Regions from separate parts of the Methylocystis bryophila genome, predicted to be linked through region 2. Evidence: riboswitches for the same ligand, from Rfam matches in the RefSeq annotation. Region 2 holds a riboswitch; the other holds the start of a gene.
The links. A riboswitch is a leader RNA that binds a small molecule or an ion and turns the genes downstream of it on or off. The one in region 2 is predicted to bind cobalamin.
Positions count from the first base shown of each region.

Region 1 (15,716 bases), 1.5 Mb from region 2:
GCGATCTCGCGGTGAATCTTTTGTCCAAGGACGAGAGAAAGCGGGCAAGCCACGCGATCGCGCTCGACATCCGCAAGCGTCTCGATGGATTGGAGAGGCCGGCGCGCACCTCGATCAAGGTCGTCGAGGTCCCGCCGGGACCGCCGGTGCTTTCAACTCTGCTCGCCGAAATCTACGGACCTACGGCGGAGGCGCGTCGCGAGATCGCGACGAGGGTACGCCAAGCTTTTGAGGCGGTCGACTTCATCGTCGACGTCGACGACAGTTTCGGCGTTCGGCAAGAGCGGCTGCGCTATTCCATCGATCAAGAGTCGCTCGAATTTCACGGCGTGGAGCAGCAGGCGGTCTATGACACGATTGCCGCGCTCGTGGGCGGGGTGAAGATCGGCTACTCGCAGCGCGGCGGCGGAGCAAAACCTGTCGACATCACGGTCGCGCTGCCACGTTCAGCGATGGCCGAAAACGAGCGTATCCTCTCAACCCCCTTGCCCGCGGGAGGCACCGTCCGCCAAGGCGCCAATGTGGAGTTGGGCGACGTCGTCAGAGTGACGCGTGAGCTCAGCTCCTATCCGATCTTCCGTCGCGACGGAAGATTTGCGGAGATGATCACAGGCGAGCTTGCAGGGCGTTTCGAGGCGCCGATCTACGGGATGTTCGCCGTCGAGGATCAGATCAAGGCGATGGATTGGGGCAAGGAAGGCCCGCCGACGATCAAATATCACGGGCAGCCGCTCGACGATTCGAAGCCTACGCTGCTGTGGGACGGAGAGTGGGAAGTGACCTATGTGACTTTCCGCGATATGGGCGCGGCGTTCATGGTGGCGCTCCTCGGCATTTATCTCCTGGTGGTCGCGCAATTCGGCTCCTTCAAGCTGCCGCTGGTCATTCTGGCGCCGGTGCCGCTGACGCTGGTCGGCATCATGTTCGGGCACTGGATTTTCGGCGCCGCCTTCACCGCTACGTCGATGATCGGCTTCATTGCGCTTGCCGGCATCGTCGTGCGCAACTCCATCCTGCTTGTCGATTTCATTCGACATCTGCGCGAGAAAGGCATGCCCCTGCGGGCCGCCTTGATCGAGGCTGGCGCGGTGCGCTTCAAGCCGATCTTCCTGACGGCGGCCGCCGCGATCATCGGCGCCGCCTTCATCCTCACCGATCCCATTTTTCAGGGATTGGCGATCTCTCTCGTGTTCGGTCTCGCATCGTCCACGGCGCTGACGCTGCTGGTGATCCCAGCGATCTATGTCGTGCTGCGCGACGATGAACTACCCCCGCCTGGCAAGGAGGACAAACCATGGTTCAAATTCAGGATTGGCCGGAGCTGACGAAATCTCTCAGCGCCGATTTGCGGGAGCTGCGCATGGGCGCGCCCGAGGTGATGAAGGCCTTCGGTTCCCTCGCCGTGACAGCGAGCGCGGCGAAGGCCCTCGACGCGAAGACGAAAGAGCTGATCGCCATCGCGGTGGCGGTTTCGACGCGATGCGACGATTGCATCGCCTTCCATGTGAAGGCGGCCGTGGACCGCGGCGCGACTCGCGATGAAATCTTAGAGACGCTCGGCATGGCGATCTACATGGGCGCGGGCCCCTCCGCCATGTATGCGAGCCATGCGCTCGCAGCCTATTCGCAGTTCGCCGCCGCCAAGGCGGAGGTCTAAATTCCCAAGGAGGAGACGATGTTCGGAGGACTACTCTCGAAGCTGCAAGGAGGCGGCGCGCTGCCGACGATCGAGCACGGCGCCTTCACGCAAGCGGTCTCGCAAAAGACAGCCGCGATCGTCGACGTGCGCGAGCCGCATGAATATGCGGCGGGCCATGTTCCGGGCGCCGTCAACATGCCGCTGTCGAAATTTTCGCCAGCCGCTTTGCCGAAGGGCAAGCCCGTCGTGCTGATCTGTCAGGCGGGGGGCCGCTCGGCGAAGGCGCTGCAGCAGGCGCTGGACGCCGGTTGCCGAGACATCTGTCACTATGCGCTGGGCACGGGCGGCTGGAAGAACAGCGGCGGCGCGATCGAACAATAAGCGATAGCGGACGGTCCCAGCACTCGCGCCCGCGTTCTGAGCGAATAGAGCGCTGGAGAAGCGGAGCGAGCGGGGCGCGATCCCTGGAGCTTGACAAGACTGAACCATCGAGCGCACATTTCAATCGATGGTTCCCTTCGGGGATCAAAAGGGAAGCCGGTGCGCGCAGAATTGCGCAATGCCGGGGCTGCCCCCGCAACTGTAAGCGGTGAGTCTTAGGGCCATGAAGCCACTGGGGTGCATCCCTGGGAAGGCGGTCCAAGACGGTGACCCGCGAGCCAGGAGACCTGCCATCATTCGTGGTCACGCGCGAGAGCGTCGGGCGGGGTGCACCGAGGCGGTCAAGACCGGTTGTTGAGCGCGTTGCGCCAATAACGGAGCGAGACCTTTCGCAGTGACGGCCCACGTTGCTGCGAGTCCAGGCTCATGCCATCCCCGTCCTCAAGAGCCGCCACAGGCGGCTTCCGCGCGCTGCTGCGGCGCGCATCCCCTGTTGTCCTCTGCGCTCTCTCGAGCACCGTTCTCCCGGTCCCGGCTCTCGCGCAAGAGACGCTGCCTACGATCTTCCTTCGCAAGCCGAAGCCCTTTCGCCACGCTGCTCAGCGAGACGTGGGCGCAGGGCCCGTTCAGCCTGCCCAGGGCGCGTCAGGCGAAGGAGCCGGCGTCGCCGGTCAGGGAAGCGCCGGGGGCGTCGGCGACAACGGGACGGAGATAGGGCCGGGCGCCAACGGCCAGCTCTGCGCTGGCGGGGTCTGCAACGATCCGAAATCCTATGCCGCACCCATCCAATCGGTCGGAACCAAGGTCAACACGGCGGTCATGGACACGCCGGTCACGACCACGACCGTCACGCATCAGATGCTCGAGGACCAGCAGGTCGTCACGCTCGATCAGGCGCTGCGCAACGTCAGCGGCGTCACCACCTCGGGAGGCGGCAACGCAGCCGTTGGCAATTCCTTCTCGAGGATCATGATCCGCGGCTTCCCGACGCAGAACTATTTCCGCGACGGTTTCCGCATCGACAGCTTCGGCTTCAACTTCGCGGGGCCGGGCAGCGTCGAAATGGCCAATGTGGAGAGCGTCGAGGTGCTGAAAGGCCCCGCCGCCATCCTCTATGGCGCGGTGGAGCCCGGCGGCATCGTCAACATCAATACGAAGCAGCCACTCGACAAGCCGGCCTATGAGATCCAGCAGCAGATCGGCAGCTACGCCAATTACCGCACATCGGTCGACGCCACGGGGCCGCTCACCCAGAACAAGGAACTGCTCTATCGCTTCACCATGTCCTATGAGAACGACGGCTCGTTCCGCACCTTCGATTACAACCGAAATTTGATGTTCAACCCGGTCGTGAAATGGAACGTCGACGCCGGCAGCTGGGTCAGAGTCTCGGACCAGTATCAGCAGAACAGCTTCAACCAGGACCAGTATTTCATCCCCTACTACAACAACGTCCTCCCGCTCTGGCTGGGACGCAGCTACAACTTCGGGGCGAAGTCGCCTTACAACCAGCAGCAGAATTTCAGCGAGATCACCTGGCATCACGACTTCAACAAGGACTGGTCTATCCAGCAGACCGCCTTCATGATGAACTTGCGCAATGACTCGCAGAACGTCGGCGGCTCCAGCTATATATCCGACTGCATCACTAACGCGGCCTACGCCGTTCCGGGCGCCTGTTTTCCGAGCGCCTTTCCCTATTCGAGCAGCGTCGTCCTCACCCAAACCTCCTTGCCCATCGACGACAGGCAGGCGGAATATGCGACGGAGGTCAACCTCGTCGGGCATTTCGACACCACCGAGCCGGTCAAGCATACCTTGCTGTTTGGCGGAGACTACTATCGATACAATTTCAGGGGTATCGACCAGTCCGCATACTATCCTTCGACGCTCACGCTGCTGGGGCAGGCTCAGCTTCCTACAGCCGCCTACGGCCTGGTGCCATCTATCGCCAACGAACAATACGCCGATAACGTCGGCCTCTACATCCAGGATCAGATCAAGCTGCCCTACGGCTTCAATGTGCTGGCGGGCGCGCGCTATCAATATATCAACAACCGGACGGGAGCCACCGACTCGACGGTCTGTGGAGCCTTTGCTTATCCTTGGACCGGCATTCCCTGCAACTTCGACACGATCACCACGCGAGGCCAATTCATCGATCAGAGGGTCACGCCGCGCTTCGGTCTCTTGTGGTGGCCGCTCGAATGGATCAGCTTCTATGGGAACTTCACCGAGTCCTATAGCCCGAACTACAATGGCCAGCTGGTTTACGGCACGAACCAGCCGACGCCGCCGAGCTTCGGCAAGCAGGTCGAGGGAGGCGTCAAGCTGTCTTTGCTAAACGACAAGCTGCAGATCACCGCCGACTGGTATCATTTGGTGAAGACCAACATTCCCGTGGGCATTCCTCATAACTTCAATAAGGTGCTGCTCATCGGCGAAGGGCGCTCAGAAGGACCCGAGCTCGACATTCAGGGCGAGCTGCTGCCCGGCTGGAACGTCAACCTCGCCTACGCCAACACCGACGCCATCACAACGAAGTCGATTCCGCTGAACCTCAGCATTCTGCCGGTGGGCTCGCCGATCCCCTTCTCTCCGCGCAATGTCGCGACGCTCTCCACGAGCTATGAGTTCAAGCAAGGCGATCTCAAAGGCCTGAAGCTTGGTGCGCGCTACGACTATGCCGGCTATCTGCCCTTCCTTCCCTACGCCAATGACGGCAGTTACATCTACACCGCGCCGACCCCGAGTTACGGGCTCGTCGGCGTCTTCGGTGATTATGAGTTCAACTACAACGGATGCAAGATCACCACTCAGCTCAATGTCGACAATCTTCTCGACCATAGCTACTTCGTGACGGGCGGATTAGGGCCTGCGCCTTTCAACGCCTTCAATCCGAATGGCTACGGCCAGATTTTCGGCCCGCTGACGCCGGGGTGGCAAACGAACACATATAACTTCAACGTGATCGGCGCGCCGCGCACGTTGCGCGGCTCGATCAAGCTGGCGTTCTGATGCGATGCGCCGATCAACCGAAAGGGAGTGGCGATGACGCTGTCGACTGAGGTTCTCCCGAAACGCGTCTCGGAGCCCGATGGAACGCCGCTCGACGTGTTCCCGCTCCCGACCGACCCCGCGAGTCTCGAAGAGCTCATTCGCGATCTCTTCGAGAACCACTGGCGCGACATCGTCTTCGGCACGCTCATCGAAGGCGCGGCCTGGGAGATGCGCGCCGACGGCCCGCCGTCGAAGATTGGCGTGCTCGACGGTTACATCACCGTGGCTTTTGGTGTCCCGCATTTCCACATCTGCATCGGTGAGACGAAGGGATTCCCCAACAATCCCACGCCACCTGAGCTCGCGCAGCGCCGGCGCACCGCGCGCGCCGAGTTCTACCGACGCATGCGACGCGCCTGCGTGCCGATGTCCTGGGGACTGCGGCTCTTCAACGGCGCAGGATGACCGTGTTCCTCCCCAATCCGTTCCTCGACCGCGACACCGACCACTTCCTCCCGGAGCCCGACTGGTCGCGTCTCGCGCTTTGGGACAGGCTGCGGGAGCGCTGGTTCGGAATGACCGAACCCGATCCGATCGACCGCTCAGCGACAAGATTCCTAAGCCCCTGATCGCAGCCCACATCAATCCCCGTCGTCGACGTGACGACGGGCCCAAGCGATGGCGCCGCCATCTATCTTACTGAAGGAGACCTGCCATGACCGTTTTCGCGCTTTCTTCTCCCGCGTCCCGATCGACACTGTCGATCGGCGCGCTTGCCGTCTTCAGCCTGCTCTTCACGCTCGGCTTCGCCTGCGCGGTTCCGCTCGCCGCCTTCGCGGCGATCTCCGCCATCTCCTTCGACCGGCGAAATGCGCTCGTCGCGACGGGCGCCGTGTGGCTCGCCAATCAGGCTATCGGCTTCGGCTTCATGCATTATCCGCTCGAGGGCGAAACGCTCGCCTGGGGCGGCGCGCTCGGCGTGATCGCGTTGCTCTCCTGCGAGGCGGCGCGTCTTGCGAGTCGCCGCCTTACCGGCGTCGCCGGCGCCGTCGCGGCTTTCCTCGCCGCCTTCGTCGCCTATGAGGGCTCGCTGCTCCTCATCGACGCGGCGATCGGCTTGCTCGAGCGCGTCGACGCCCTCGGCACGCTGCGCATCTTCCTCATCAACGCCTGCGCCTTCGGCGGCTTTTGGGCGCTGAAGACGATCGCTTCCTCCACGAGCGTCGGACGCAAGCTCACGGCGGGGCTCTCTGCGCGCCACGCGTGAACGAAGCTCGAAGCAGTCGAGGAGCTGGCAGCCGGCTCTTCGCTCTTCGCGGGAAGCCGGTGACAGCATGCCGACGCGTCCTCTTTTCAGACTCTCCTGCGAACCTCCCTTGCTGGTCGTTCGCTTCGACGAGCCGATGCAGACGCTGGGTTGGCCGGTGCTCAAGCCCGGCTTCGCCTCGGCGCGCGAGATCGTCTGGCTGGAGGTCCACGACGGCGATTTGCCGATCCATGTCGATGCCGTCGCCTTCTTGAAGGAGAAGCTCGCAGCGGAGAGCCTCGTTGAGGCTGCCGCTTTCATGACGTCTCGCGACATACGGCGCCATTACGTGAAGCACTGCGGCGTCGGCGCGGTTGCAGCGACATGCGTCGCCACAGTGGGCCTCTCCAATGCGGAGAGAGTGGGCTCGCGACGTGCGAGCAAGTGCCGAGGAGCCTTCGGGACCATCAACACGCTCGTGCATGTGTCCTGTCCGCTCGCGTTGGGCGCCTTCATCGAGGCGGTCTCCATCGCAGCGCAGGCTCGCACCGCTGCCGTCATGGAGACGAGTCCCGTGCAGCAAGTGCGCCCTGTCACCGGCACAGGAACCGACTGCATCATCATCGCCGCTCCGAAGGGCGGCAGGCCTGCAGATTGCGCGGGGCTTCACACCGATATCGGCGAGGCGATCGGCGCCGCCGTCTATGACGCGATCTTCGCGGGCGCGACTCAGTGGTGGGTGGAAGCGACGCCGCACCCGGCAGTTCAGAGGACGCGAGGAGCGCTATGAAGGCAAAGCTTTACACGAGGAAGGGCGACGGCGGAAAAACGAGTCTGTTCTCCGGACGCCGCGCGGAAAAATTCGATCCGCGCGTCGCCGCGGTCGGCGACCTTGACGAATTGTCCGCAAGCATCGGATTGGCGCGCATCGCCTATCCGCCGTCGAACGATCTGCTGCGGTCGATTCAGCGCGCTCTCTACGTCATCAGCGCCATTGTGAGCGCCGAGCTGAGGTCCATCGACGTCAAATTCGACGCGGCCGAAGTCGAAGCCCTGGAGGTCGAGATTGATCGTCTCACCGCAGAACTGCCCGAGCTGAGCGAATTCATCCTTCCCGGCGACGCGGAGCCGAGCTGCCGCCTTCACATGACCCGGGCAGTCGCTCGCCGCGCCGAGCGCGCCGTCGCCGCTCTCGCCGAGCCTGCGCCGCCAAAGAGCGTTCTGGCCTATCTCAATCGGCTAAGCGATCTGCTGTTCGTTATGGGGCGGCAGGCGGATCACACGCAAGGCAAGGAAGATGTGACCCAGCATGCGTAAGCCGCGGGCAGCCGCTTCCCATTCCTGGCGCGCTCGCGCGCCGATCGCGGGGCCGAAAGGTCATTCGGAGCAGTCAGATTGCACGAACTTTGCGTCGATCGTGAAGCCGGAATGGCGTTCTGAGTCTTTCGTCGGCCCTTGCGACGTGATCTTTCCCTGCGCCCGGTACCAAGTGGTGAAGTCTCCGGTGAAAAGCAGGCTGCTGACAATGCGCTGTCCATTCTCCTCGCAGGCGATCGTGACCACCACTTGAGCTCCTGCTGCGATGACCCGCGGGGCGGCGCATGCAGCATCTCTTTCCCCGACGATACTGTCTTCCGGCCGAAGACATGTCACGCTGACGTGAAGGCCTGTGGCGGGAGAGAGGGTCGATATCCTCCATAATCCCGGTCTTCGAATGGGCAAGGAGTCGGAGGGGCTCGAAACAGATTGGGCGGGCGCCGGCGCAGAGATGGCCAGGGCCCCAATCAGCGCGACAATACGCCGGAATCCCAATAGCCGGCTGATCGGGGTTCCGATGACTTTGCTGCTCACCATAGAGCGCGATGCGAAAAAGTGGAAACCGGTTCTTCGCACAAATCGCGCTCTAAGCTTTTAGAATCGATCACGTTTTCTGCGTTCAGGCGTGTCCGCCTGAACGCAGCGTGATCTAACGTCCAGTCCGCGGGCGTCGGATGACGACCGGCCGCTTTCGCACTGCGCCGCGGACTGGCGTTCATAGGCAAATCAGATTTCAGCGGATTCGTAGCTCGTGATCTCCATCCCAACGCAGATTTCGATGATTTCCGGGTGCGTCCAAGTCATGTTTTAGGCTCCTTATAATGGAGGCTTCGCGAAGAGCGCAGCGCTCCGATAAACAGCATCATAGAAGCGCTCCGCTTCTCGCGCATCTTGAATTAGTCTCCGAACGGCTGGGAAAATTTCCCGATTTCTTCGATTGCGGGCGCCGTCTCTGGCTTATTCGAATGCCCGTGCTCGCTTTTGCCGGGTGCTCATGGGTCGACCTCATTGTCTTTTGGCAGCGGCAAAGCGGCGGCGACGCAAGTGCCTCCTTCAGGGCGCTTGCCGATAGAGATCGTGCCTTCCAAGGCCTGCACCCGCTCCCTCATGCCGAGGAGGCCGAGGCTGAGCTTGGGGTGCTCGGAAATGCCGACGCCGTCGTCCTCGATCTCGATCAACAGCGCAGGCGTGTCTTCGGCTTCTTGGTCCGGTAGAGCGCGATGCGAAAAAGTGGAAGTCGGTTTTTCGCGCGAATCGCGCTCTAATTTTGAGTCGATCACGTTATCTGCGTTTGAGCGATTCCGCTCAAACACAGCGTGATCTGGTGATACGGCCGGCATCGAGCCGAACTCGACACGAACCCTGGCCGCGGCGGCATGCGCATGGCGGAATACATTGGTGAGTGACTCCTGCACCACGCGAAAGGCCGTAAGCGCAGTTGGCTCGTCGAGGATCGACAGATCATGAGGACAGGCCAGGGAAAGGGTCACGTCTGATCGACTGACCTGCCACGACTTGATCAGCCCCATGAGCCCCTCACGTAATCCAAATTCTGTCAGTTCCCGGGGCGCAAGCCGGCCGAGCAACGCTCGAAACAGGTTTTGTAGAACTTCGCTGGCCTGGTTCACGCTGTTGCAAGTCTTCTGGATCTTCTCGGCGTCGAGATTCGCGTCAGCCGACAATTCGATGAGAGCGACCACGCCGGCGCGGATGGAAAAGAGACAGGGACCCGCTTCGTCATGGAGGTCGCGAGCAATTTCCTTCCGCTCGTCATCTTGAACGCGGATGAGCCTATCCACCAGGGAGCGATTCTCGGTCTTAACGTGATCCAGCGTTTGAGCCAGCGAATTCAACGCAGCCGAGATGGCTCTGAATTCACTCGCGCCACGCTGTTCAATTCGCACATTGCTTTTGCCCGCCTCCAGATCGGCCAGACCGCGCTTCAAGCCCTCGAACGGCTTCAACGATTGTCGCACGAGCAGCAGCACTGCTCCCATGATCACCGACGTGATGAGGAGGCTCATCAGCGCGAGCCAGGAAACGTCCGACCAGACCTCCTCGAGCTCATCAACCGGATTGGAGACGATAGCGATGCGGCCGTAGTCGATTCCTTTAATGATAACGGGAACGATCAGAGTTCGAGCTGGCGTGTGAACGAGATCGACGAACCAGCCGGGAACCGAGCCTTGGTTTCTTGCGCCCGCGTGTCCGGGAGCCGGAACCCCCGTGTCGCCGCTACTCATGACCTTGACGTCGACATGGCGAAGCTTTCCCAGGCTCTCATAAAACCGATTGAGCGCCGGCAGCGGATCGCTGGTCTCTTGCAGGCTGCCAATGGCGGTGACCACCAGCTCACGCGTCAGATGCACACTGGTTTCGTCCTCGGCGCGGATGCGAGGGCCGGCATGCACGACCAGAACGCACAGGTTGATGGCTAAAGTGACGACCATGACAAGGCCGATGAGCCAACTCAGCTCGGATTTTAGAGACAGGCAGCGCATGAAGATTCGCCTCCTGGAGTATGAGCGCAGAAAGAGCTGCGGAGTGGAAGCCGGAAGGCTTTGGGGCGAAAGACGCGCCTGATGAGGCTTCCTACGGCGCCGCCAAATCGATGCAAGGGGAAGATTCAACGGCTCTATCAGAGCGAGGAGCGGCGCCTTTAGAAGAATCTCGATTTCGCCGCTCATTCTCCAAAATTTCCCGATACAGTCGGGAAAGTACGGCATGATTGACAGCAACGAGCTTCGTTCAACATAGTCTGGTCAAGAATCTTAAACGCGGAAAGGCCAATGCGGATCCTGATCGTCGACGACCATCCTATGGTGATCGCGGGCTGCCGCGCGATGCTCTCCGGGCAGGCGGACATGGAGGTATTAGAGGCGCACAACGCCGAGGAGGCGTTGGAGATGCATGCGTCCCAACTTCCCGACGTCGTCGTGCTCGATTTGAATCTACCGGCCGTTTCCGGCTTTGAGGCGTTGCGCAGGATGCTTAAGCGCCAACCCGGCTCGAAGATCATCATCTTCACAATGAACGAGGACCCGGCCTTCGCCGCGCGATCCATCGAGCAGGGCGCAAGAGGCTACATCACCAAGAACGAGAATCCCAAGGCTTTCATTCAGGCGATTCGCTCGGTCGCAAACGGCGAACGTTATCTCTCCAGCGGCCTGGCTCTCAAGCTCGCTTTCGCCGAGCAGAAAATTGGAAGCAATCCCTTCGAGAGCCTGAGCGGGCGCGAAATCGAGATCCTGCACAACCTCGCCGAGGGGAAAGACATGGTCGAGATCGCGCATCTCCTCAAGGTGTCTTATAAGACCGTGGCGAATAATTGCACACTGCTCAAGGCGAAGCTCGGCGCTCGCTCCCGGGCTGATCTAATCCGCATGGCCGTCGAGAATCGCGCGGCGCGGAGAGGGCGTTAAAATCCGTTAGAGCGTCCCGATCGCGGGGAAACAGCGCTGGTGCGCTTTCAGGCTTGCCATGCTCTCGCGACGAGAGGGCCAGGCAAGCAAGCCCGATGAGCGCGGCGCGCCGACCATTCACCGAGCTTCCCTCGCTCCGGAGAGAATCATGGAGCGCGGACCCTCTCCGAGCCTGACGGTTGCGAGGCGATCACCCGTGGCGAGATCAACGACCGAAATGTCGCCGGAGAACCAATTCGCGACATAGGCCTTACCGCGCCATGTCGCGACCGCCTCGGGATAGCGTCCGACGCCGATGCTCCCGATCAGACGAAGGTGGCTTGGGTCAATGATGGAAACGCGATTGGCATGCTGATTGGTGACGAGAACGCGTCCGCCTTCGCTGTCGATCGCGACGCCATAAGGCGCGCCTCCTACTGCGATCTTTGCTGTAACGACCTGCGTTGCGCCGTCGATCGCCGTGACCTCGCCGCTCCGGACGGAGGCGACGAACAAGCGATTATTGGCGCTGTCGAAGCCCAGAGCGAAAGGTCCTTCTCCAACCTCGATGGTCTTCACAGCGCGCATTGACGCAAGCTCGACGACCGTTACCGATCGGCTTTCGCGGTTGGCGACATAGAGATGCTCCTCCCGCGAGTCCAAAGCGAGGCCAGCCGGCTCACGACCGACCGAAGCTTCCGCGAGCGGCTTTCCAGTTTCCGCGTCGAGCTTGCGCACAACATTGCGTTTCCAATCGCCGACATAGAGAAATCGACCGTCGGCGCTTACGGCGAGCCCGAAAGGAGTCCCCCCGATCTCAAGGCTTTTAGGCGCGTCGAGGCGTGACATCTCGAGTCGAGAAATTCGTCCCGACTCGGGATGAGAAACAAAGAGCAGTTGGTTTTCCAGCGAAGCGGCGATCATTGCAGGCTTGGGCGAGAGGCCAACCCGGCCGCTCACCTCTGCGCGCTCCGTGTCGAAGTGAAGGAGCGCCGCATCGTCCTGACAGACGATGTATAGATCCTCCGCGCTTGCAGCTTGAGCGCCGAAGGCCATCAGGCACAGAACGGCCCAGTCTCGCCAGCGCACGGCCACCGGCTATTTTCCCTCGACTCTCTTCTTCAGTCCTTCCAGCCCCGTGCGAAGAAACCCTGACATGGCGGTTCGCGCCGCGTCATCGTTGAGATTCTCCGGGGGCTCATTGCCGGTGTCGCCGCGGTAGAGCCGTCCATACCAGTGGACCTCGCTGCCGCCGCCCGCCGCCGGCGTGATCGCGAAGGTGGTCGAGTAGGAGCTGATCGGCAGCACGTCGAGATTGGGATCTGACATACGGTAGGAGTATTTGAAGGACGACGGCTCATATTCGTCGAGACCTTCTTTCAGCGCCCCGCCTTTACGAAAAGTGATCTCGCGCTCCGCGCCCACGGCGTCGCCGCCCTTGGCTTTCACGCTCGCGACCTCTGGATGCCAAGTGGCGATGCTGTCGAACTTGCCGGCCACCGCCCATACGACCTTGGGGTCGGCGGCGATGACGATCGACTCATCGACCTTGATGGGCGTCGGGCCATGCGCCAGCGCCGGGGCCGCGAGCAGGGTAGCGATTGCCGCCCAGATGATTCTCATTTCTGTCTCCCATTTTTTGAGGTTTGGCGATTTGAATGCGCCGCGCCCGACTGTCGACGAGCCGTTCGAGCGCGGGAAGGAGAAGGAAAATCGCAATCAGCGCCGTGGCTGCGGTCGCGCCGAGCATGGGACGGAGATCGAGCGCGACCGCCCGGTATTGCGGGGAGGCCGCCTGCTTGAAATCGTGGAGCAGATCCGACGCACCGACGAGATGCGCGTAGGACAGCCCCGTCTTTCCCGCGAGAGATTGGAGATAGGGCTCACGCACAGAAGAAAGATGCTCTTCGCCGACCGTGAGCGCGGCTCCGAATGGCGCGTTGCGAGCGTTGTATCCCTCTCTTTGGTCGGCGCCGGGAGGCGGAAGACCAAAGCGATTGTCGTGAGGAACGTCCTCGACGCCGTAGAAACCGATTTCGCGGCCCTCGTCATTGAATTTCGGGATTGGAGAGAGCTCGTAGCCGCCAGCGCCGACGATCAATCCGCGGACTTCGCCGCTGCGTCCTTCGAACGGCGGCGGACCTGAGAAGGGTAAGGGCGGCGCTTCTTGTCCGTCGCTTACGAAGACGAGGTCCGTATTGAGGTCGCGCGCCATCTCGATGGCGCGAAAGAGACCGGCGGCAATGCGGCTGTCTCCCTCCCACGCCATGCGCCAGTCGAGCGCTTCGATCGTGTGCGTGAGCGGCGCATAATTGTCGCAGACCTCGATCGGTTCGAACAGCAGAAAGGGACGTCGCTCGGTAAAGACGCCGAGCGCAAATCGAGAACCGCAAGGCAGGTCAGCAATGAAATCTCGCAGGACTCCCTTGACGTGCTCGAGCCGGGAGACAGGCTTGCCTCTCGCTGTGTAATCACGCGTGTTCATGCTTCCGGTGATATCGACGATGACCAGCGTGTCGAAGCTCTTCCGCATCGTTTCGGCGGTCGGCGCGATCAGCGCGACGAGCGACAGTGATAGGGCGAGCGCCAGAAGCAGCAAGCGCGGGTCGCGCATGTCCCAGTGGCGCATCAGGGCAGCCCCTTGGGAACGCCGGGCACGTCGGTCCAAAGCTTCTTGGGCTCGGCCTCGAGAACGTCGCCGTTCTCTTGCTCGAACGCCGGATAGTCGCGGATCAGTCGCGCGGCGACATCGAAATTGAACTTGGCGTCCCAATATGACGGCCACAGCTGAAGAGCGCGTCGATACTCGCGCTTGGACAAATTAACAAAAGGCCCCGCTTCATCGAGATCTCCGCGCTCGATCAGTTCGAAAGCCCTGCGTAGGAGAGCGTTGCCGAGCGCATAATGAGCTTTTGCCGCGAGGTCATCCTGCGCCGTTGCATCGAGCGTCACCAGGAGGGGGCGGGCGTTGTCGACATCATCGCGCTTTGCAAGGAACTCGATCCTCGCCAGGAGGAGCTCCGGCGCGGCGTCATTAGCCACAGGCCTGTCATGGCCAGCGTGTAGCGCCGCGATCTCTCTATTCGTCATCTCCATTACGCGCCTGAGCCAAGCCGCGTGGAGCGTAGCCGCGGCGCTGAAAATCGCAGCCAGGACGAGCAGGGTCGATCGTGAGCGTCGCCACCATCGGCCGGCCTCTTGCCATAGGGGGAACCGCTTGCGGTCCTGTGGGGCGCCAAGCTTCGCCGCAGCGTTACGATCGATCATGCGGCGCCTCGGGGACGAAACATGCGGACTTCCGCGAGCTTGGCGAGAAGCAGAATGAGCACAGCTACAGCGGCGATGACGAAGAGTCCCGGGGAAAGGTCTTCGCGCGGCTGAGCTTCAACATAGCGAACGGGATGACGCTCCAGTCGCTCGATCTGTTGGACGGCCGCCCCGATCTGCTCGGCGCCTTCGGCTTCGAAGGCGCGATAGGAGACGCCGAGCGACTTGAAGAAGATATCCAGATGACGCTCGGGCGCCGCCTGCGGCGTATCGGAGCCGGCATCGGGGATTTGGTAAATCCCTGGACTTCCGCTGGTGCGCAGGAAAAGCCAATAGAGATGAATGTTGGCCTTCTTGAAGTCAGCGCGCAGGTCCTCCTGAATGCGTGGGTCGATGACGCCGGCGCCGTCGGAGACGAGAATGATCGCCCGCGAGCTATCCGAAAGCCCGGGTGGAAACATCGACAGCGCCATCGCGAGACCGCGGCCAATATTGGTGTAGTCGAGCCCGGGTCTGTCCACGGCGTCGATGCCCGCCTTGATCGCGGCGCGGCGATCGGTGAGCGGCGTCACCAGCATCGGGGCTGTCGAGAAAGCCGCGATGCCCACGAAATCGTGACGATCGCCCGCAATGAAGTTTTGGAGCAGCCTCTTCGCTGCGGAAGCTTTCGATTCCTCTCCACCGCTGGGGCTGCGTCCCGCGAAAGTCTCGTTCATGCTGCCGCTGCGGTCGATCAGAAAGACGATCTCGGCCCCTTCTCCGACGCGCTCGACGCCGCCGCCGAACTGATGCGGACTTGCGGCAGCGAGAATGAAGGAGGAAATCGCCAAAACGCCGCAGATCTTCAGCGCGGTCGCGATCCAGCGCGAGAGCGGATCGACGGGGCCCTCCATGATCGACGGCGCAATTGCGCCGCGAAACGGCAGTCGAAAAAGCGGGCTGAGAGCCAATGGCGTGAACCACAAGGCCAGCGGATAATCGAAGTCGATCATCGCGACCTCTCTTGCGCGGCGAGCGCCTTGGCGAAACCGACGAGCTCCGCCATGGTGAAGGCGCTCGACGCCTGCTCCGGGTCGAAAAAGAGTCTTTCCGAAGCCTCGAAAAAGCGCTCCGTCGTCGGTTGCACGCTTGCAAACTCCGCGCGGTGACGGAAGAACTCGTCCAGATCGGAGCGCAATAGGCTTTTTCCGCCAACGGCGTTGAAGGCGCGGTGCAGCTCGCAGGCGGCCTTGCGCAATCCTTCCATGCTTTGGTCACGACGCGCGAGGGCCTCGAGACGGCGCACCAAGACTGAAAACTCGCGCGCAGCCCGGCGATGGAAGGGCGGCCACCCATGGTCCCAGGCGACCGCGATGGTGAGCAAGACGGTGAGCGCGGCGAAGAGAGCCGTTAGCCGAAGGCTTTCCTCTTGGTCGACGAACGCCGGACCGGGGTCGGGTCGCAGATAGTCTTCTCCGCGCTCTTT
Region 1 is NZ_AP027149.1:4,090,153-4,105,868, reverse strand. Features, by position in the region: gene QMG80_RS18950 (efflux RND transporter permease subunit) at 1-1,325, shown strand, start outside; gene QMG80_RS18945 (carboxymuconolactone decarboxylase family protein) at 1,295-1,657, shown strand; gene QMG80_RS18940 (rhodanese-like domain-containing protein) at 1,676-2,020, shown strand; cobalamin riboswitch at 2,132-2,329, shown strand; gene QMG80_RS18935 (TonB-dependent siderophore receptor) at 2,447-5,038, shown strand; partial or broken gene QMG80_RS18930 (DUF7676 family protein) at 5,072-5,649, shown strand; gene QMG80_RS18920 (hypothetical protein) at 5,736-6,287, shown strand; gene QMG80_RS18915 (adenosylcobinamide amidohydrolase) at 6,397-7,056, shown strand; gene QMG80_RS18910 (cob(I)yrinic acid a,c-diamide adenosyltransferase) at 7,053-7,583, shown strand; gene QMG80_RS21605 (DUF3617 domain-containing protein) at 7,644-8,120, opposite strand; gene pqqA (pyrroloquinoline quinone precursor peptide PqqA) at 8,310-8,387, opposite strand; gene QMG80_RS18900 (histidine kinase) at 8,576-10,084, opposite strand; gene QMG80_RS18895 (response regulator transcription factor) at 10,373-11,005, shown strand; gene QMG80_RS18890 (YncE family protein) at 11,123-12,079, opposite strand; gene QMG80_RS18885 (SRPBCC family protein) at 12,083-12,607, opposite strand; gene QMG80_RS18880 (VWA domain-containing protein) at 12,525-13,613, opposite strand; gene QMG80_RS18875 (MxaK protein) at 13,613-14,251, opposite strand; gene QMG80_RS18870 (vWA domain-containing protein) at 14,248-15,243, opposite strand; gene QMG80_RS18865 (hypothetical protein) at 15,240-15,716, opposite strand, start outside.
Region 1: linked by a shared signal. The riboswitch ahead of QMG80_RS18935 (TonB-dependent siderophore receptor) and the one ahead of cobW (cobalamin biosynthesis protein CobW) in region 2 are both predicted to bind cobalamin.

Region 2 (15,716 bases):
CATGGGTAAGCAACTTCATCGAGAAATTGCCCGACGAATTCAGGGAACAAGAAGAAGCGCGCGAGCTCGAGGCCTTTGCGCTCTCCAACGCGGGGAAGCCTATCGAGGCGATCGCCAAGCTCGAAGCGCTGATCGCAGCGTCCGGCCCCACGCCTGAAAGGCTCGGAATATTGGGTGGAAGGTACAAGCGGCTCTTCGCTGGCGCCAAAGCTGCCGACAAATCATTTTACCTCGACAGATGCATTGACAGCTATGAGCGTGGCATGCAGCTCAATCTCAACGAATATTACTGTTCCTGCAATTTGCCGCGGCTCTATCGTCTGCGAAATGGCGAAGGGGACGCCGCTCGTGCGCATGCGGTTTCGAACATCGTCATTGCCGCCTGCGAGCGCGCGAAGAGTCTCGGGGTCGCCGACGAATGGCTCCGCGCCACGCTGCTAACGATCGCTTTCGACGACGGCGATTGGCGGAAAGCCGCTGAGCTGGCGAGAGAGGTCGCAAGAGAAGGCGCCGCCCGATGGAAGCTCGACGCAATTTTGTGGGATTTGAAGACGACCCTCGAACAGCTCCAGGACATTGACGCCAGGACCAGGCTAGCCGAAATTTATGCAAAGCTGGAACAGCTTCGCCAATAGGGATAGCCGTTCGAAGGCGCCGCGCCTAATCCCCTCCCCGCGGCCGAAAGCGCCGGTCGTAGCCCGCGTCATACAATGCGCTTTCGCGGAATTCCTCAGCGGCAAGCGCGGCGCCGACGAGAATGAGCGCGGTGCGCTCCATCGGCTCCGCGGCGACAAGCGCCTCTATCCTTCCCAACGTCGCGCGCAAGATGCGCTCATCGGGCCACGACGCGCGGAAAACGATCGCGACCGGACAATCAGCGCCGTAGTGTGGCGTAAGCTCAGCGACCACGCGCGCGAGCGCATGGATCGAGAGATGGATCGCGAGCGTCGCGCGGGATCTTGCGAAGACCTCCAAGGTTTCGGTCGGCGGCATCGCCGAGGCGCGCCCACTCGTGCGAGTCAGCACCAAGGATTGCGCAACCTCCGGCAGCGTCAATTCGCGCTTCAGAGCTGCAGCGGCGGCGGCGAAGGCCGGAACCCCCGGCGTCATCGTATAGGGAATGCCGAGGCGATCGAGACGACGCATTTGCTCTCCCGCAGCGCTCCAGATCGAGAGATCGCCAGAGTGCAGCCGCGCCACGTCCATCCCTTGGGCGTGCGCGTTCTCCATCTCGGCGAGGATCGCGTCGAGCGACAGAGGCGCCGTGTCGACGATGCGCGCGCCCTGCGGACAAAATGCGAGCACGCCCTGCGGGACGAGCGAGCCGGCATAGAGACAGACCGGCGAGCGCGCGATGAGATCGCGGCCGCGCAACGTCAAGAGATCGGCGGCGCCGGGACCCGCGCCGATGAAATGCACGGTCATGCGGCCCCCTCGGCAATCGCGCAAGCGAGGCGGTCGGTTGAAAAGCGCGGGGCGAGCAGCCGGCTTCCCTCGCCCGCCCCCGCGAGCGCCAAAGCCTCGACGAGGCTGCCGACGCCAAACATCGCCGCAACGAGCGGGGAGCGCGTGAGCAGCTCGGCGTCGCGCTTGCGCAACGCTTCGAGCGGCAGAAGCACGAAGCTTGCGCTCAGCAGCCCCGACGCCGCACGGAACTCGGCTTCGTCCTCGCGCCCGGCAAGCGCGGCGCAGACGGCGCCCTCGACGACCACGCCGCAACGCGCAGCGGCCTCGCGCGCAAGCGCAGCGAGCGCGATTGGGTCGACCCCTCTTCGGCCGCCGACGCCGATTGCCAATCGCGCGGTCACGGCTTTTGCCCCCGCCATTGCAACACGGCCATGGCCGGATCGAGCGCATGGAAACCTCCGACCGCGCGCGCCTTGGCGATCCGCACCTCGACGAGATCGCCGCCCCGAGCGGCGAATAGGTCGGAGAGCAGCGCCTGCGTCTCGAGCGTCACCGCATTGACGACGATGCGTCCGCCTCCTGGCAACGCCGCCCAGGCGGCCTCGATTGCATCGCGCCCTCCCCCGCCGATGAAGATCGCGTCGGGAGGCTCGAGCCCGGCGAGCGCCGCCGGCGCCGCGCCGCGTAGAATTTCGAGATCGGGGACTCCGAGCGCGGCGGCGTTTCTCGCGATGCGCGAGGCGCGCGTCTCGTCGCGCTCGATCGCGACCGCGCGATTGGCGGGATCGGCCAGCATCCATTCGATTGCGATGGAGCCCGCGCCCGCGCCAATGTCCCACAACCGCTCGCCTTTCTTCGGCGCGAGCCCCGAGAGCGTCACGGCGCGCACCTCGCGCTTGGTGAGCTGTCCGTCATGCTCGAACCATTCGTCGGGAAGCCCCGGCGTCAACGGAATGACGCGCGCGTCCGCGTCAGCGATCAGCTCCACCGCGACGGCGTTGAGCGGCGAGATGTCCTGAAACGCGAACTCCGCCGCCGCCGCCGAGCGGATGCGTTCGCGCGGCCCGCCGAGATTTTCGAGCACATGCAGGACGGAGCGCCCAAACCCTCTCGCAATGAGATGCTCTGCGAGGCGCGCCGGCGTCGTCTCGTCCCAGGAGAGCGCGATGAGCCGCCTTCCCGGCTGCAAATGCGGCGTCACACGCTCGAAGGCGCGGCCATGCAGCGACAGGAGCACGCAGTCTTGCTGGCTCCAGGCGAGCCGCGCGGCAACGAGCGCGAAGGTAGAGGGCGCCGGCAGGCAGAAGATTTCGTCGCGGGCGATTTTTTCGGCGAGCGTCGAGCCGACGCCGTAAAAGAAGGGATCGCCGGAGGCCAGCACGACGGTCGGCGCGCCGCGACGCTCCATCACTTCTGCGACGCCCAGCGCAAAGGGTGAGGGCCATGGGCGCTGCGCGGCCTTTGTCGGACCGAGGAGCGCGAGATGCCGCGCGCCGCCGAAGATCGCCGTCGCCGCGTCGATCGAGGCGCGCGCGGCCGATGACAATGCGCCATCCTCCCCGACCCCGAGGATCGTGAGCCAGCGCCCGGTCATGAGACGCGTCGCAAGGTGTAGACGAAGGGTCGCGCGCCGGGCCGCTCGATCAGCCTTGTGCCTTTGGCGCCGATGATGACGAGCGTCGCCATGTCGACCTGCGAGAGATCGGCGTTTGCGAGATCGGCGATGATGATCTGCTCCTCGGCGCGCCCGACCGATTTGGCGAAGACGACGAGCGTCTCAGGGGGAAGCGCAGCGCTCAGAATGGCGAAAGCGTCGAGGATGCGGCTGGGCCGCGCGCGCGACGCGGGGTTGTAAAGCGCGATGACGAAATCGCCGCGCGCGGCGCATTCGAGACGCCTCGTGATCGTGTCCCATGGCTTCAGATTGTCGGAGAGCGAGATCGCGCAAAAATCGCCTCCGAGAGGAGCGCCGAGACGCGCGGCCGCAGCGAGCATCGCCGAAACGCCCGGCAGCACTTCGACGTCGAGCCCGCGCCAAGCGGGCTCTCCCGTCTCCATGGCTTCGAACACGGCCGCCGCCATCGCGAACACGCCGGGATCGCCTCCCGAGACGAGCGCAACGCGGCGACCCTCCGCCGCGCGCCGCAACGCCTCGCGCGCGCGCTCCAGCTCCACGCGGTTGTCGCTCGCGAGCCGCGTCTGTCCTTCGCGCTCGGGCAGGCGCGCAAGATAAGGAGCATAGCCGATCAGATCCTGCGCCGACTCGAGCGCCGCGCGCGAGTCTTCCGTCAGATAGCCGGGGCCGCCAGGACCAAGCCCCACGACAACGAGACGACCGCTGCGCCCGCTCATGGGCGTCGCCCCTTCCCGGGCGCGAGCACCATCGCGAAATAAGGCGCCGTGTCGTCGAGCTTCTCGCAAAAAGGAATGATCCTCTCGCCCGCCATTGTGCCGCGTTCGACATAGATGGCGCGGTGAACGAGTCCGAGTCTTGTCAGCACGCGCCTGAGCTTTGCAAAATTTCCGCCGAGCTTCATCACGACGGCGGCGTCCGCCTCGGCGAGGCGGCGTTCGAGGCCCGCTTCGTCGAGCGTCGCGGGCACCACCGTCAGCGTGTCGTCGCCCCAGGTCATCGGCGCGCGCGCGGCGGCGAAGCAGCCGGACATGCCCGAGACGCCAGCGCATATCTCGATGCGGAACCGCTGCTCGAGTCGCACGAAAATATGCATAAACGAGCCGTAAAACATCGGATCGCCCTCGCATAGCAACGCCACGTCGCGTCCCTGAGCGAGAAGATTGGCAAGGCGCTCGGCGCTCTCCTCGTAGAAGCGGCGCAGCGCCTCGACGTAATCAACCGAATAGAATGGCCGCTCCGTCGTCATTGGGTAGGCGAGCGCGATTTCCTGGCAATCCGGTCGAAGATAGGGGCGCGCGATGGTGCGCGCGTGGCTGTTGCGCCCCGCCTTTGCGAAATAGGCGACGAAGCGGGCGGAGCCCACGAGACGCGCGGCCTTCACCGTGATGAGCTCCGGATCGCCCGGCCCAAGGCCGACGCCGTGCAGTACGCCCGCGCCCGTCATTCGTGCTCGCTCGCCAGCGCGTTCACCGCCGCCGCCGCCATGGCGCTACCGCCTTTGCGGCCCCTGACCACGATGAAGGGGACGGCCTCTTGCGCGCACAGCGCCTCCTTCGATTCCGCCGCGCCGACGAAGCCGACCGGCATGCCGAGAATTGCGGCCGGTTTCGGCGCGCCATTGTCCAGCATTTCGAGCAGATGAAAAAGCGCCGTTGGCGCATTGCCGATCGCGACGACGGCGCCGCCGAGCCGTTCGCCCCACAGCTCCAGCGCCGCGGCGCTTCGCGTCGTGCCGAGCTTTTGCGCGAGCTCTCCGACGCCAGGGTCGCTCAGCGCGCAGACGACGGCGTTCCCCGCGGGGAGCCGCGCGCGCGTCACGCCATGCGCGACCATATTGGCGTCGCAGAGAACCGGCGCGCCCTCGCGAAGCGCCCCTTCCGCCGCGGCGACGGCGCCCGGCGAAAAGATGATGTCGTCGGCGACCTCCACCATGCCGCAGGCATGGATGATGCGCACCGCGACGCGCTCTTCTTGCGGCGAGAAACGCCCGAGCTTCGCCTCTGACCGAATGATCGCGAAGGAGCGCGCATAAATCCCGGCGCCGTCATGGATGTATTCGTAAGGACGACTCACCGACCCGTCTCCTCGGCGCGTTGCGCCATCAGTCGGGCCGCCGTCACGGGATTGACGCCCCGTGCGAAGGGCTCGCCATTGACGTCGCCGTCGAAGATGAGGTCGAAAAGATTATCGCCTCGCGCGACGAGAGTCGCGGGCGCAGGGGCCGGTCGCGCGCAGCCTTTGACGCAGCCCGAGACATGCAGGCCGACCCCACCAGCGCCCAGTCGCGCGGCGAGGGGCGCGAGCTCATCGAGCGCGACGCGCGTGGCGCTGAGCGCCTGGGGACAATCCGGCGCGCCCGAGCAGGCGAGCACCGTCAGACGAGGATCCGTTTCATCGACGACAAATCCCAAAGCGCCGGCTGCGTTCACGAGATGCTCGGCGTCGGCGCGCGAGGGCAGCGGCACGAGGATCATGCGCCAGGGGGAGAGCCGCAGCTCGGTCGCGCCGCAATCTTCCGCCTCAAGGACGAGGCGAGAAAGTTGGGCGGCGTCGAGCCGGGCATAGCCGACCCCAAGGCACGCAAAATGCGTTTCGCCGATCGTCCCGGCGCCGATAAGGCCGCCGGGATTCGCCCGAGGCCAAGCATCGCGATGTGGCTCTGCCCGCAATCCCGCCTCCCGGAACACCGCCTCGACGCCGAGCTCAGCTGTGAGAGCGCGCATGCGGCGGCGCTCAAAGGGCGCAGCGGTTCGCAGACGAACGAAGGCGCGCGCCAAGGCCATCGCCGCTTCAGCGGCTTCCGTGGGGCTCACGCGCGCGGCGACGTCTCGCGCTCCTTCGGCGACGACACAGACGGCGTCGCCGCTGATCTCGATACGAACGTCGGCCAAAACGTCGTCTAGCCCCGGCGAGCCATCATCGACGAGGAAGAGGAATTTCCCCGGCAAGGAGCCGAGCGCCTGGTCGCTGGGGAAGGCCTGCGCCAAAGACTCGACCACGGCGTCGGCGTTTCCTGGCAGAGGTGAGGACAGAATATTCAGCGCGGCCTCGAGGCGCATGTCCCGTGCGGTCAGTCCTGCGCATGCGAGGCGCATGATAGCCTGCGCGAAGCATTTTTCACTTAACCCGCGCAATTGCAGTTGCGCGCGCTGCGAGAGATCAATCAGGCCATTGCCGCAATCCCGCGCGACGCCCGCAACCTCGCTCGCTTGCGAAAGCGACAGCCGCGATCCCAGAATTTTCGGGCGCATCAGCAGGCCGTCGCCGCTTAGCATGGGCTGCAGAGCCCCGGGGCACCAGCCCTTGATTTGTGGCGCGCTGCAATCGCGCGCGCCAAATTCAGCGATATGTGTCATCTGCCGCCTCATTGAAAAAATGCGCGCTATTGCGTCGGCTGCGCCACAAACCGCGCGCCAGCGCTTCAGCGAAGACGCGTGCGATCGCTTCGAGCGCGCGCGGATTCTCACGCGCGAGGAAGGCCGAAACCTCCTCGTCGCCCAGCGTCGCCCGATGCGCCAGATCGAATTGTTCGTCGCTCACGAGATCGCCGAACGCCGCGAAGGCGTAAAGATTGTCGATCGCCTCGGCGATCTCCGCAGCGCCGCGATGGCCGTGCCGCATCTGTCCAGACAGCCAGCGCGGATTGGCGAGCCGGCCACGCGTGACGCGGGCGACCTCGCTCTTCAAGCTGCGGGGACGCGGCCGCGTGGGATCCGTGAGATCGAGATGGGTGAGCGACGCCGCGCCGCCCAGCGCGCGGTTGGCGGCGCAAAAGCCGCCTTCGAACTCGGCAAAGGCGGAGCCGGCGAGAACATCGGTTTCAGCCATATCCTGAACATGCACCAACGCGTCGGCCCCAGCGACCCGCGCCGCGAAGCTCTCGCGCGCCGGACGGCTTTCGCCAGCTCTGTCGTAAGCGAAACCTGCGGCGTCGAGGAAGGCTGCGCCAAGTTCTTCCCGCTTTTCCCAGGCGCCGCGCTGCAGCGTTTCGCTCAGGCCGAGGCCATAGACTCCCTGCGCCGCGCCGAAGACCCGCTCCAGCGCGCTTCCCCGAACGCCCGTCAGCGGATTGAAAGCCTCGTCCTCGTCGAGAGCCGCGACAGCGTGGACGGCGTCATGAAAAAGCGCGACGAGCGCGGGGAACATGTCGCGGAACACGCCAGAGACATGCAGCGTCACGTCGACGCGCGGAAACTCGCGCCGCGCCGCGGAAATGATCTCGAAGCCGGAAACTCGCCCCGTGGCGTCGTCCCAGAGCGGCTCGACTCCCAAAAGCGCCAGCGCCTGCGCGAAATCCTCGCCGCCGGTGCGGATCGTCGCGCTGCCCCAGAGATCGAGCACCAGGGCGCGCGGCCAATCGCCATGCTCGCGCGCATGGCGCGTCATGACCTCCTCTGCGGCGCGGCGCCCGATGTCATAGGCGCTGCGCGTCGGTGCATGTCGCGGATCGATGCAAAAGAGATTGCGGCCGGTGGGCAACACGTCGCGTCGGCCGCGCGACGGCGCGCCGGCCGGACCGGGTTCGATAAAACGTCCTGCGAGCGCTCCGAGCAACGCGGCCCTTTCCGCCCGCGCGCAAGCCGCCCGCATCGGATCCTCGTTCTCGGCGCGGCCGAAGACATGCAGCCCGACGCCGATGCGCAACTCCTTCACATCGCAGAGCCAGGCGTCGAGACGCGCCAGCGCTTCGAGCTCGTCCGCGTCGCGCTTGAGCCCGCATTCCTGGGCGAGGCCGCTGCGCTGCGCCTCGTCCAGGACGGCGCCGGCGATGCGCCGGGCGCGACGGGGATCGAGCGCCGCGGCTTGGGCGTATTCGTCGAGCATCTGCTCCAGCCGGGCGGCGTCGTCATAGAGCTGGGCCTCTTCAAGCGGCGGCGTCATATGACCGATCGTGACGGCTGCAAGGCGACGCTTCGCCTGCGCCGCCTCGCCAGGATTATTGACGATGAAGGGATAGACCATCGGCGTCGGCCCAAGCAGCGCTTCCGGAGCGCAGTCCGGCGCAAGCATCACGGATTTTCCGGGGAGGAACTCGAGCGTGCCATGCGCGCCAAGATGGATCATCGCATCGATGCGGCGCACGCTGCGCAACCAAAGATAGAACGCGACATAGGCGTGCCGCGGCGCAGATTCGCCGTCATGATAGCTTTCGCGCCGCTCGGCGCGTGCGCCGCGATCGGGCTGGAAGGCCACGACGAGCTTGCCGCTCTCGATGCAGGAAAAGCGGAACGCCTCATGAGCGCAGGCCGAATCGTCTTGTGGCGCGCCCCATCGCGCCTCGACGCGACGCCTGAAATTTTCGGGAAGCGCCGCAAAGCGCGCGCGATAGTCGTCGAGCGTCAGCTCGACGAAACTCTGGCTCTCCTCGAGCCTTCTGACCAATCCCTGTCCCTCGCGCAGCGGCTCGGCGCCGCCGACGTCATAGCCCTCGCCCGCGAGCGCTTCGACGATCGCATAGGCGCTCGCCTCGGCGTCGAGGCCAATCGCATAGCCGCCGCGACCGCGCCGGGCGGGGTAGTCGGAAAGGATCAGCGCGATGGATTTTTCGACGTTGGGCTTACGGCGCAGTCGCGCCCAGTTCGCGGCGAGCGCGGCGACGAAAGAGACGCGCGAAGCTTCCGGCGCATGGCGTGGCGCGTCGAATTCGCTTCTCCCAAAGGCTTGCGCCATCTCCTTGAAGGATATCGCGCGCGTGAAAATGCGGCCGTCGACCTCGGGAAGCACAATATTCATCGCGAGATCCGCGCCGCTGGCGCCGCGTGGCGATCGCTCCCAGGCCTCCTTCGTCGAGATCGCCAGCGCCGCTTGCAACACTGGCGCGTCGGCGAGATCGAGGACGCCGCCCTCTGAGCCCCGAGCAGAGAAAGCCGTCGTGTTCAAGATGACGTCGGGCGCGACGGTTTTCAGCGTCGCGCGCACGAATGCCTCGCTCTCGCTTTCCTTGAGGCTCGTCACATAGATCGCTTCGACCGAGAGGCCTTCGCTTGCGAGCGCATCGGCAAGCGCGAGGATCGGCGCCGCGTCGCCGGAAAGATAGGCGGAGCGATAAAAGACGATGAGCGCCCGCGCCTCGCCGCCGTCGCGCCGCGCGGCTTCATAACGGCCCGCGGCGGGCACAGCGACGGGCTCGCGCCCGCAGGTCCCGCCTGCAACGATGGTGTCTGCGTAGTCCAGGAAGCGCGTGAGGTTTTCCGGTCCGCCGCGATCGAAATAAGCCCAGATTCGGTCGCAGCTTCCCGCGTCGAGCGTCGACGCTCGCCTGAGCCTCGGATCGTCGACGGAGTCGCCGGGCACAAGCGCGAGCGCGATGTTTTTCATGCGCGCCAAGCGGGCCAGCTCGTCGACGCCGTAAGGCCAGTAGTCCTTGCCGCCGAGCAGTCGCGCGACGACGAGACGCGCGTGGCCCACCACCTTCTCGAGATAGAGATCGACGGAAAAAGGATGCTTCAGCTGCGCGATCGAGGCGCAGCGCAGGCTCGCGCCGCCCTCGCCCCGCTCCTCGCGGAGCGCCGCGAGGAGACGCAGCTCGGAATCCGAAAGCGAGAGAAACACGACCTCCGCAGGCGTCTGCTCGAGGTCGATCGCGGCCTCGCCTTCCTCTAGTCGATGCAGATCACGCGGGGCCAAATGCATGGAGTTAGCGCCCGGACAGACGTTGCGCGACCTTGGCGCGATCGAGGCCCTTGCGTCCGATCACGACGAGACGACTGGCGCGCGGTTCACCGATCTTCCAAGGGCGGTCGTAGTGGTGCAGGAAGCGCGCGCCCACTCCCTGGACGAGCAGCCGCATCGGCTTTCCCGTGACCTCGACGAAGCCCTTCATCCGCAGGACATCATGCGCCGCCGCGACTTCCGACAGGAGCGCCACGAGCCGCTCGGGATCGTCGGCGGGCGCAAGATCGAGGACGAAGCTCTCGAAATCGTCGTGGTCGTGTTCCTCCTCCGCATCGTGATGCGTCGGACGATTGGCGAGATCCGCTTGAATGGTCGCGCCGAGGCCCAGCGCGACGCGAGGATCGACGACGCCGTGGCGCGCGCGCAGAATGCTGGCCCGTCCGACGCCGGCGCGCAGGATCTCCATCACCCGCGCTTCCTCTTGCGGATCGAGCAGGTCGGTCTTGTTCAAGACGATGATGTCGGCGCAAGCGATCTGGTCCTCGAAGACTTCTTCAAGGGGATTGTCGTGATCGAGGCTTGCGTCGTCGGCGCGCTCACGCGCCAGCGCCTCGAGATCATCGGCGAACCGCCCCTCGGCCACCGCCGGACCGTCCACCACCGCGACAACGCCGTCGACGAAGAGGCGCGAGCGAATCCGCGGCCAGTCGAAGGCCTTGACCAAGGGCTTCGGGAGAGCGAGGCCCGAGGTTTCGATGATGACATGCTCTGGGGGCGAGTCGAGCGCGAGCAAGGCTTCGATCGCTGGGGCGAAGTCCTCGGCGACCGTGCAGCATAGACATCCATTGGCAAGCTCGACGATATGCGGTCTTTCGCAATCCTCGTCGCCGCAGGCGCGCAGAATCTCGCCGTCGACCCCGACGTCGCCGAATTCGTTGATGAGGAGCGCAAGGCGCCGATCCCGCGTCGCCTCGACGAGATGGCGAATGAGCGTGGTCTTTCCGGCGCCCAAAAAGCCCGTGACGATTGTGGCCGCGATTCTCTCGCTCATATTAACGGCGCAAGCTGCAAGCCAACTCGCGCGCGAGGCGCGCAGTCCAAGCGGGAGGAGGTAGAAAAGGCTTCATGATCGTCTCCTTGCCGCCCCGCCGGCGGCGTCTAACAGGCTAGTGACGGCAGGTCTCCTGGCTTACGGGTCAAAGGCTCACGCCGCCTTCCCGCGGCGTTATATCCGCAGTGGCGCTTGGCGCGGCCTCGCCGGTCACAGTTGCGGGGGCAGCCGCGGAATCGGAAGACTCCTCACCGCGTTCCCTATTCACTTCTTACGAAGAACCGTCACGCTCTTCTTAGGCCCGGCGCCTCGGGGCGTCAAACGGCGCAATCCGGCCTCTCGCCTTGGACGCCAAAAGCGATCATCCGGATGATCGCCGGCGCGATCGCCACGACAAGCAGAACTGGATGTAAGAACACGATCATGCGCGCGGTGAGCTTCGGCGCCGCCGCCCGCCGCCATTCATTCCGCTTCCGTCATGCATAGAATACGGAATTCCTGCGCCGACATAGGCAAGGCGCGCCTCACTGGCGCGCAAATCAGTCTGCACGAATGCAGTCACGAGTTGCTTGAAGCCGGATCGCGGCTTGCAGCAGATTGACGGCCGCGCTTCCGGCGCCTAGCCGACAGGCTGCGCTCGGGCCGCATGCGAAGACTGTTTTGGCGAGATCCTGCATCGAGACTACGCCCTGCCCTTCCATGTTCCAGCCTCGTCGAGGCGCAGGACATGATCTTGTTGGAGCTGCAGCGCCGCAGGGTCTTTGGGGGTGACGAGCCTTCGTCCTTGTCGATGAAACGGTCACGCAGTTCAAAGTGAAGGCGCCGCGGAATTACGCCGCATTAAGCGAGAGCTTGACGAGAGTGTTGCAGAAGCGCCGATCCGCGAAGCCGACGGAGTTGAATGCGGCGCACGTCTCGCCGGCGCATCAGCTGGAGAATCACGCGTCGCTTCGTCGACGCCCCGGCGCGATGAGTTCGGTTCGAAAAGGACTAAGCTCCAAATCAAAAACTTAGAGCATGTCTTGACCGGAAAACCGCTTCGCGCTTTTCCGAAACATGCTCAAGGTCACGCTGCGTTCAGGCACCATCGCTTGAACGCAGAAAGCATGATCGATTCTAAAAGTTTGAAGCGCGATTTTTACGAAAAATCCGGTTTCCACTTTTTCGCATCGCGCTCTAGGATCGCGCCCGCCAGGAGAGAATTGCCGTTAACGTTGCATAGGCCGCCCTCGTGCGATAAGCTTCGGTAAGCAAAAAACGGGCCGAGCGCCCATAAGGCAAAATCTCCATGGCGATCTCTCAAAAGCTGATGATGCGGCAGGGCCAATCCCTGGTGATGACGCCTCAGCTGCTACAAGCCATCAAGCTTCTGCAATTTTCGAGCATCGAGCTTACCGCCTTTCTCCAAGATGAGATGGAGCGCAATCCGCTCCTCGAGTCGGAGGGCCCGAGCGAGGTCGGCGAGCCGGCCGGGGCCGAGCGGCCCTCGGAGGAAAGCCCGCAGGAGGGTGCGAGCGAGCGCGTTGAGGGCGACTGGGCCAAGGAGTCCCTGTCAACAGACGCTGGCGAATACGCCGCCAATCTCGGCGCGGACGTATCGAACCTTTACGACTCCGAGGAGCCGTCCCAGTCCCGGACCGAAGCGCTGGGCGCCGCGGAGGCTATGGGGCTTTCGGCGTCATCCTGGAGCGGAACGCTCGGCGGCGGCGGATCTGCGGACGGCGAGACGCCAAATCTCGAGGCCTATGTCGCCACCGCCAAGAGCCTGCGCGACACACTCGAGGAACAGCTCTCTCTAGCCTGCGCGGACCCGCGCCAGCGCCTGATCGGGCTCTCGATAATCGACGCGATCGACGAAAACGGCTACCTCCGCGAAACGATCGAAGCGATCGCGGAACGGCTTGGCGCGAGCCTCGAAGAGACGCAGGCCGTGCTCGACGTCGTGCAGCGCTTCGAGCCATCGGGCGTCGGGGCCAGAGACCTGGCCGAATGCCTCGCTATCCAGCTTCGCGAGCGCGATCGATTCGATCCGGCCATGCAGATCTTCGTCGCCAATCTTCCGCTCGTCGCCAAGGCCGACTTCGCACAGCTGTCGCGACTATGCGGCGTCGACGAAGAAGATGTGAGAGACATGGCGGCAGAGCTTCGCGGCCTCGACCCCAAGCCCGGCCGCGCCTTTAGCGGCGGCGACGCGCCCGCGATCATCGCCGATGTGATCGTCACGGCGGCCGGCGACGGAAGCTGGCGCGTCGAGCTCAACACCGATGCGCTGCCGCGCGTTCTCATCAACAATTCGTACGTGGCGCGCGTGAACGCCTCAGCGAAGGGCGACGCCGACAAGAGCTTCGTCTCCAACTGTCTTCAGAACGCCAATTGGCTCGTCAAGAGCCTGGAGCAGCGGCAGCGCACGATCCTCAAGGTCGCCTCCGAGATCGTGCGGCTGCAGGACGCATTCTTCGAAAAGGGCGTCGAGCATCTCCGCCCGCTCAATCTCCGCGCCGTCGCTGATGCGATCTCCATGCACGAATCGACGGTGTCACGCGTCACGTCCAATAAATATATGATGACGCCGCGGGGGCTATTCGAGCTGAAATATTTCTTCTCCGCCTCGATTGCCGCGGCGAGCGGCGCCGAAGCGCATTCGGCGGAAGCCGTGCGCTTCAAGATCAAGCAAATGATCGACAAGGAAAGCCCGAATGACGTGCTGTCGGACGATGCTATCGTCGCGCGCCTCAAGGAGCTCGACATCGACATCGCGCGCCGCACCGTGGCCAAATATCGAGACAGCCTGCGTATCCCCTCCTCGGTCGATCGGCGCCGTCAGAAGCTCTCGGCGCGCCAGCATGCGTGAGGCTCGCCTCAGCGCGCCCGCCCATTGACTTCGCTCACGCAGGCTTCTATCGCTTCCCGCCGCTCGGCGGATCGAGGGCGTCCGGCTCGATCGCCTCGCAACAGCGTCGTCTTGGCCATTCGACCCGACTTCGCCAAAATCCTGGAGCATGAATTAGGAGCGCCTCACCCACGAGGACGACGCGATTCATGGTTGAGCAAGAGTTCGGACGACACATGATGGGCGAGGTTTGACGCGAGATGGCATTGCGGGTTTCCGGAAAGAACATCAACATTGGCGAAGCTTTGCGCGCTCATGTGACTGACCGCATTCAAGCGCTCACCGGAAAATATTTTGACGGCGGGGTGTCGGGTCACGTGACGATCGAGCCCGAAGGCGCGGGATATCGCACGGATTGCAGCCTGCACCTGACCTCCGGAATCTTGCTGCAGGCGGACGGGCGCGCGCAGGATCCTTACGCAGCCTTCGACCAATCCGCCGCGCGGATCGAAAAGCGTCTGCGACGTTACAAGAGCCGCTTGAAGAGCCACCACGATCACGACGCCGCCAAGGTCGAGCTCGTGCCGAGCTATCTGTTGGAGGCGCCCGACCAGGAGTCCGAGGCGCCCAATGAGTTCAATGCGGCAGTTATCGCCGAGACCACGACGCAGCTGCGCCGCCGCTCCGTCTCACAGGCCGTGCTCGATCTCGACCTTTCGGGCGCTCCCGTCGTCGTCTTTCGGCACGCCTCGACGGGACGAATAAACGTGGTTTATCGCCGCAACGATCACCATATCGGATGGATCGACGCGCCGGAGAGCGTGTAAGGCGTGCGTCGCGCGGCGGCGGCGGCGCGACGCTTGCATCTACGCCCTAAGACGCGCCGCGATCGTTTTGCGCTTGTGCAGGAAACCAAGTGAATGCGCCGACCTTTCAGTGACCCGGCCGTCACCCCCATCAGCCGAGCGAAGGAACGTCAACCCATGCGACTTACCGATCTGCTCGGCCCGCACGCCATTGTGTCCCCTCTCGTCGCAACGACAAAGAAGGACGCCCTGCTTGAGCTCGCGCAAAGGGCCTCCGAGCTTTCTGGCCAGTCGGCGCGCGAGATTTACGATTCGGTGCTGCAGCGCGAGCGCTTGGGATCGACCGGCATCGGGGACGGCGTCGCCATCCCCCATGGAAAGCTGTCGAAGCTCTCGACCATCTACGGGGTTTTCGCGCGCTCAGAGCGGCCCATCGACTTCGACGCGCTCGACGGCGCGCCCGTCGATTTGATCTTCATGCTGATCACGCCTGAGAGCGCCGGCGCCGACCACCTCAAGTCGTTGGCCTGCGCGGCGCGCATGCTCCGCGATCCAGTCACCGTCGCGGCGCTGCGCAAAACGCGCGACCCCATTGCGATCTACGAGCTGATCGCCGGCCGTTCGCAGAACGAAGCAGCTTAATCCTCCCGCCGCCAAGTCGACGTTTTTCCGCGTCGACCCGGCGTCCCTGCGGCGGACAAAGGCTGCGACGCCGGCGCCGACGGGAGCCCCGCGCTGGTCGACACGGATGGCGTTAGAGCGAATTCCGCAAAGACTTTTGCGATGAGCATTCGCTCCAAGCTGTTGATTTAGCGCGATTCTTTTTCGATCGCGTGACTCCACGCGATCGGGTCGCGCTCTAGTGCCTCGTCGATGTTTGCTTGACCACGCCCACGTGGGCGGCGTGACCGCCCTTACGTCCGGCCTCGGACGCCAGCGCGTGATCGCGCGAAAAGCTGCGCTTGTCCGGATTAACCGACTGCCCGCCTTTTCGGCCGGCCTTGGCGGCCAATTCCGGATTTTGCGAAAAGCTGCGCTTCTCGTCCGGAACGCTTTGCCCGCCCTTTCGCGCGATGAGCCTCTGCTTTTCGGGGTCCATCGACGCGAATCCACGGTTCGACTTGCGGGGTTGCTGCAGTGTGTTCATGCTTGTCACCTCTCTCGACCCGTCGCTCCTCCTCGACTAAAAGAACTAACGCCCGCGCCGAGACAAAGTTTCCCTCGGCATGCGACATTCAGCCACGTACGGGCTTGGTTTTCAAAAATTGAGCGTGGAAAGACGCGCTCGGCGTTCGTCCCGGCCTTGCGCGCGATGCGAAAAGGCGGAAATCCGCATTTCGCATAATTCTCGCTCTAGACTTCAAGAATCAA
Region 2 is NZ_AP027149.1:2,592,682-2,608,397, reverse strand. Features, by position in the region: gene QMG80_RS12155 (tetratricopeptide repeat-containing protein) at 1-635, shown strand, start outside; gene cobM (precorrin-4 C(11)-methyltransferase) at 661-1,425, opposite strand; gene QMG80_RS12145 (cobalamin biosynthesis protein) at 1,422-1,808, opposite strand; gene cbiE (precorrin-6y C5,15-methyltransferase (decarboxylating) subunit CbiE) at 1,805-3,001, opposite strand; gene cobJ (precorrin-3B C(17)-methyltransferase) at 2,998-3,759, opposite strand; gene QMG80_RS12130 (precorrin-2 C(20)-methyltransferase) at 3,756-4,487, opposite strand; gene QMG80_RS12125 (precorrin-8X methylmutase) at 4,484-5,116, opposite strand; gene cobG (precorrin-3B synthase) at 5,113-6,399, opposite strand; gene cobN (cobaltochelatase subunit CobN) at 6,383-9,676, opposite strand; gene cobW (cobalamin biosynthesis protein CobW) at 9,681-10,709, opposite strand; cobalamin riboswitch at 10,816-11,010, opposite strand; gene rpoN (RNA polymerase factor sigma-54) at 11,998-13,560, shown strand; gene hpf (ribosome hibernation-promoting factor, HPF/YfiA family) at 13,800-14,366, shown strand; gene QMG80_RS12095 (PTS sugar transporter subunit IIA) at 14,523-14,987, shown strand; gene QMG80_RS12090 (con-10 family general stress protein) at 15,205-15,492, opposite strand.